DNA from 2 places in the Enterobacter sp. Taxon_8 genome. Region 1 is predicted to be linked to the other one. Evidence: predicted binding sites of a transcription regulator. Region 1 holds the regulator's gene; the other holds the start of a gene.
The links. The regulator PhoB, encoded in region 1, activates phosphate uptake and scavenging genes when phosphate is short. The targets are predictions, from matches to a motif close to CTGTCATAAAACTGNCNNAT.
Positions count from the first base shown of each region.

Region 1 (3,116 bases):
GGCGCTGAGTTTGCCCTCGCTAAAACTCACCAGATGCACGGATTTGGCTTTGCCCGTTTCGTCAAAGCTGAGCGAAACAGGTGAGCCACAGTAGCGGATATGCTCGCAGCCGCCGATGACCTGAGCGCGGTGGATGTGGCCGAGCGCGATGTAGTCGGCTGGCGGGAAGTTTTGCGCCGGAAAGGCATCCAGCGTGCCGATATAGATGTCACGCACGGCGTCACTTTTACTGGCCCCGACCGTGGTGAGATGCCCGGTTGCAATCACCGGAATCGGCTGGTCACCCCGCAGTGCACAGGCTTCGGCGTGCTGCTGGTGGTAATAGTCGGTGATGGCCTGTAATAAATGCTGCTGCTTTTCCGCACCCGACAGCCCCGCCTGGCTTTGCACGATGTCGCGCGGACGTAAAAACGGTATCGGACACAGCACCGCCCCCGGCGACCCGTCGCGTTTTTTCAGGATCTGCGGGGCGTGCCCGGCGCTGGCGACGACGGTGGTATTGAGAAACGCCAGGATGTCGCGGGATTCATTCAGCGTTGCGACGGAATCGTGGTTGCCGGCGACAATCACCAGATGACACCCTGTTTGCTGCAAATTCACCACGAAGCGGTTGTACAGCTCGCGCGCGTAGCTCGGCGGCGAGCCGGTATCAAAAATATCTCCCGCCACGATAATCGCGTCCACCTCATGCGTCCGGGCCGTTTCCAGCAGCCAGCCCAGGAACGCTTCATGTTCAGCCGCACGGCTTTTGCTGTAAAAATTTTGACCCAGATGCCAGTCCGAGGTGTGAAGTATGCGCATAGCTGATCCGTGGCAAAAAAGAGAAAGCAGGATTATAAACGTTCAGAGAAGGGAAAATAACCGCTGTAATAAAACAACGGTTTGCCCGTTAACGTGGTACTGTTTTTCATAAATCTGTCATAAATCTGACGCATAATGGCGCCGAATTACAAACTTGTAACGTAAATAAGATAAGACAGGGCAAAGTATGGCGAGACGTATTCTGGTCGTAGAAGATGAAGCTCCAATTCGTGAAATGGTGTGCTTCGTGCTCGAGCAAAACGGCTTCCAGCCGGTTGAAGCGGAAGATTATGACAGCGCAGTGAACCAGCTGAATGAACCCTGGCCCGATCTGATTCTGTTGGACTGGATGTTGCCCGGCGGCTCCGGACTGCAGTTTATCAAACACCTGAAACGTGAAGCGCTGACCCGCGATATCCCGGTTGTGATGCTCACGGCGCGCGGAGAAGAAGAGGATCGCGTGCGCGGTCTGGAGACCGGTGCGGACGATTACATTACTAAACCGTTCTCCCCAAAAGAGCTGGTGGCTCGCATTAAAGCCGTGATGCGCCGTATTTCGCCGATGGCGGTGGAAGAGGTGATCGAAATGCAGGGGCTGAGCCTTGATCCTACTTCTCACCGTGTGATGACCGGTGAAAATCCCCTCGACATGGGGCCTACCGAATTTAAACTCCTGCACTTCTTTATGACCCACCCGGAGCGCGTTTACAGCCGCGAGCAGTTGCTGAATAACGTCTGGGGAACTAACGTGTATGTCGAAGACCGGACGGTTGATGTACATATTCGCCGCCTGCGAAAAGCACTGGAATTGAGCGGCCACGATCGCATGGTGCAGACGGTCCGCGGCACGGGTTATCGTTTTTCTACCCGTTTCTGAACAATGACAGGAGTATGACGCGTGCTGGAACGTCTGTCATGGAAAAGGCTCGTCTTTGAACTGATCTTATGCTGTATTCCGGCCTTCATTCTGGGGGCCTTTCTTGGACACCTGCCGTGGTTTCTGCTGGCGTCGGTCACCGGGCTGTTGATCTGGCATTTCTGGAATCTGCTGCGCCTCTCCTGGTGGCTGTGGGTTGACCGAAGCATGACGCCGCCGCCGGGAAGCGGCAGCTGGGAGCCGCTGCTTTACGGTCTGCATCAGATGCAGATGCGTAATAAAAAGCGTCGCCGCGAGCTGGGAAGCCTGATTAAGCGTTTTCGCAGCGGTGCAGAGTCGCTGCCGGATGCCGTGATCCTGACCACCGAAGAAGGGACGATCTTCTGGTGTAACGGCCTGGCGCAGCAGCTGCTGGGCCTGCGCTGGCCGGATGACAATGGCCAGAATATCCTCAACCTTCTGCGCTATCCCGAGTTCACGCTGTATCTGAAAAAGCGTGATTTCACCCGTCCGCACAATCTGAAGCTCAATAATGGCCGCCATCTGGAAATACGCGTGATGCCCTACAGCGATAAGCAGTGGCTGATGGTGGCGCGCGATGTTACCCAGATGCACCAGCTGGAAGGGGCGCGTCGCAACTTCTTCGCCAACGTCAGCCACGAACTGCGAACCCCGTTGACCGTGCTGCAGGGCTACCTGGAGATGATGCAGGAGCAAACGCTGGAAGGTGCGCCGCGTGAAAAAGCGCTGCACACCATGCGCGAGCAAACGCACCGGATGGAAGGCCTGGTGAAGCAGCTGCTGACGCTCTCGAAGATTGAAGCGGCGCCAACGCTCGCGCTAAATGACACCATTGATGTCCCGATGATGCTGCGGGTCGTGGAGCGTGAAGCGCAGACGTTAAGCCACAAAAAGCATCACCTGACCTTTGACGTCGACAACACGCTGAAGGTGCTGGGCAGCGAAGATGAGCTGCGCAGCGCCATTTCCAACCTGGTGTATAACGCGGTGAATCATACGCCGGAGGGGACGGATATCGTGGTGCGCTGGCACCATACCCCAACGGGGGCCGAGTTTAGCGTGGAGGACAACGGGCCGGGGATTGCGCCGGAGCATATTCCGCGTCTGACCGAGCGCTTCTACCGTGTGGATAAAGCGCGATCGCGCCAGACGGGCGGAAGCGGCCTGGGGCTGGCAATTGTGAAACACGCGGTGAATCACCATGAAAGCCGTCTCGATATTCAGAGTACGCTGGGTAAAGGAACCCGCTTCAGTTTCGTTATTCCGGAACGATTAATTGCCAAAAAGATCGCCTGACGGCGGGCGTGTCATTTTACCTTTCCACGGGTCAGCCATCGCTGGCCCGTTTGCTTTGCAGTCAAGCGAAACGCGGATGAATTTTATACGGCTGGCTGTTTTTTGTTCGCATGATTAGCCA
Region 1 is NZ_CM177989.1:3,552,530-3,555,645, reverse strand. It holds gene sbcD (exonuclease subunit SbcD) at 1-801, opposite strand, end outside; gene phoB (phosphate response regulator transcription factor PhoB) at 989-1,678, shown strand; gene phoR (phosphate regulon sensor histidine kinase PhoR) at 1,700-2,995, shown strand.

Region 2 (3,116 bases), 370 kb from region 1:
CGCCACCAGCGAGACCTCCGGCATATCCAGACCTTCTCGCAGCAGGTTGATCCCTACCAGCACGTCAAACTCGCCCAGACGCAGATCGCGGATGATCTCCATGCGCTCCACGGTATCGATATCCGAGTGAAGATAACGCACCTTCTCGCCGTGCTCTTCGAGATACTCGGTGAGGTCTTCCGCCATACGCTTGGTGAGCGTGGTCACCAGCACGCGCTCGTTAATGGCGGAACGGGCGCGGATCTCAGAGAGCAGGTCGTCCACCTGCGTTGCCACCGGACGCACCTCGATAATCGGGTCCAGCAATCCAGTCGGACGCACCACCTGGTCCACCACCTCATCGCCGGATTTTTCCAGCTCGTAGTTGCCCGGCGTGGCCGAGACGTAGATGGTTTGCGGCGCCAACGCCTCAAATTCTTCAAACTTCATCGGACGGTTATCCAGCGCTGACGGCAGGCGGAAACCATACTCCACCAGCGTCTCTTTACGCGCCCGGTCGCCGCGGTACATCCCGCCGATCTGCGGGATCGTGACGTGGGATTCGTCGATCACCAGCAAACCGTCGGCCGGAAGGTAATCAAACAGCGTCGGCGGCGGCTCGCCGGGCCCGCGCCCGGAGAGGAAGCGCGAGTAGTTTTCAATGCCGGAGCAGTAGCCCAGCTCGTTCATCATCTCAAGGTCAAACTGGGTACGCTGGCTCAGGCGCTGCTCTTCGAGCAGCTTATTGTTCGCCAGCAGAACCTTACGGCGTTCCGCCAGCTCCACTTTGATCTCTTCCATCGCCTGTACGATACGCTCGCGCGGCGTCACGTAGTGCGTTTTCGGGTAGATGGTGAAGCGCTGGATCACTGACTCAACGTGTCCGGTCAGCGGGTCGAAGAGCGACAGGCGCTCGACCTCCTCGTCAAACAGCTCGACGCGCAGCGCCATATCGTCCGATTCTGCCGGGAAGATGTCGATCACTTCGCCGCGCACGCGGAAGGTGCCGCGCTGGAAGGCCTGATCGTTGCGGGTGTACTGCAGCTCCGCCAGACGACGCAAAATCGCACGCTGGTCGATGATCATCCCCTGCGTCAGGTGCAGCATCATCTTGAGATAGAGATCCGGATCGCCCAGACCGTAGATCGCGGAAACCGAGGCGACGACCACCACATCACGACGCTCAAGAAGCGCCTTAGTGGCCGACAGTCGCATCTGCTCGATGTGTTCGTTCACCGAGGCATCTTTCTCAATGAAGGTGTCAGAGCTCGGCACATAGGCTTCAGGCTGGTAGTAATCGTAGTAGGAGACGAAATACTCCACCGCGTTTTCCGGGAAGAACTCTTTCATTTCGCCGTATAGCTGCGCCGCCAGGGTTTTATTGGGTGCCAGCACCATTGTTGGGCGCTGGAGATCCGCAATCACGTTGGCGATGGTGAACGTTTTACCCGAGCCGGTTACCCCCAGCAGCGTCTGGTGCGCCAGCCCATCTTCCAGCCCCTCTTCCAGACGACGGATCGCCTCAGGCTGATCGCCTGATGGACGGAAAGCAGAATTCAATTTGAACGGTTTACTCATGGGCGACAACCTGATGACGTTATAAGCGGCAGGTGTGTAATTTTACTCCTTGTTGCCAGGAATGCCAGTAAAAAACACTGGATGAAAAACCAGTAGCATGTCAGGATATTTAGCATAGCGCCTGAATGATTAGCGCGATAGCGGCCAAAATTTGGACAGTGGCAACATAAAACACCAGTCAGGTCAGGTTATCCCCAGAACTTTTTCTTTTTTAACATTTGTCAAGCCAGGTAATGATAGTTTTATGGCAACCGGTGACACTTTCATGACGGGAATTGCTTTTATCTAAGCAATTAAAAAATAAACGATATTTTCTAAAGCCGCGTTTCGCGTCAATTTGGGCGAAAGCCGCGTCTTCTCTCGCTTATCGCGTGTTTTCTAACTCTAATGCACATGGTTATCCACAGGAATAGTGGATAACTGCTTCCAGCCCATACAGACTGGCGCTCTGCAAATTCCCGGATTTTCCCACGAGACGGCGACAAAAAATTTTTATAGCTATTTTTTGCTGATTAACAGTTGCGTCATTCATAACCAATCGATGGGATCTTGCTCACATTTTCATCATTTCGGGTTCTGCACCACAACTCATCACCGGCGGCACCGTCAATGTGCAATCCGGTTTTTTATAAACCGCTTTCCGGTGACTTATTCCTAAAAAAGTCGCTTTTTTAATCACTTTCCGCTTTATGGCAGGGGTTTTGCAGAATCAACAGCGAGCCTCACCTACACACATTTTTAAGGAGAGAAAGATGTTGAGTCTGCGTGCTGTGAATCAGTTTTACGGAAGTCAACATACGCTATGGAACGTGGATTTAGATTTTCCGCAAGGGATGTGTACAGGCGTCGTTGGCCTGCCGGGCATGGGGAAAACCACCCTAATGAATTGCATCGCCGGGAAGGTGCCTGTCGAAAGCGGCAGCATCATCTGGTATGAGGCGGGCGCGCCGCCGCGTGATTTGCTAAACCCGCCGCCAGAACAGCGTTCCGGCCCGGAGATTGGCTATGTCTCGCAGGACAGGCGGATCTTTTCGCAGCTAACGATTGAGGAGAACCTGCATATCGCCATGCGCGCGACGGGGAAACCTAACCCGAACGCAAAAAATGACGTTTACGACCTGTTTCCGGCGCTCTATGGGGTGCGACAGACCCGCGCCAACACGCTCTCTCCGGACGACCAGTATCAGCTGGCGCTGGCTAATGCGCTGGTGAACCGTCCTCCCCTGCTGATCCTCGATGAGCCCCTGCACGGCGCAGGACACAGCTTCGCCCAGAAGCTGGGGCAGCTTCTGGTGCGCTTAAATCGGGAGTTAGGTATGACGGTGCTGTTAACGGAGCAGCAGCTGTCGTTTATCCGCCGGGTGGCTGACCGTTTCTGTATGCTCTATCGCGGGCGTAACGTGGCGCAGGGCCACGTTAACGAACTGGATGACGAGCTTATCGCGCACTGGATGTCGCGGGAAGCAAGACGCTGAGATCGAGATAACGCCCGGTTTCGATATTTTCCGCGCCGTCAGCAAGCCAGGGGATTTCCCCGAGGCACGGCGCGGGAAGGACGC
Region 2 is NZ_CM177989.1:3,179,561-3,182,676, forward strand. It holds gene uvrB (excinuclease ABC subunit UvrB) at 1-1,557, opposite strand, end outside; gene AC4IBF_RS15155 (ABC transporter ATP-binding protein) at 2,310-3,032, shown strand; gene bioD (dethiobiotin synthase) at 2,995-3,116, opposite strand, start outside.
Region 2: the regulator PhoB is predicted to act here: its motif matches at 1,789-1,808, upstream of uvrB (excinuclease ABC subunit UvrB).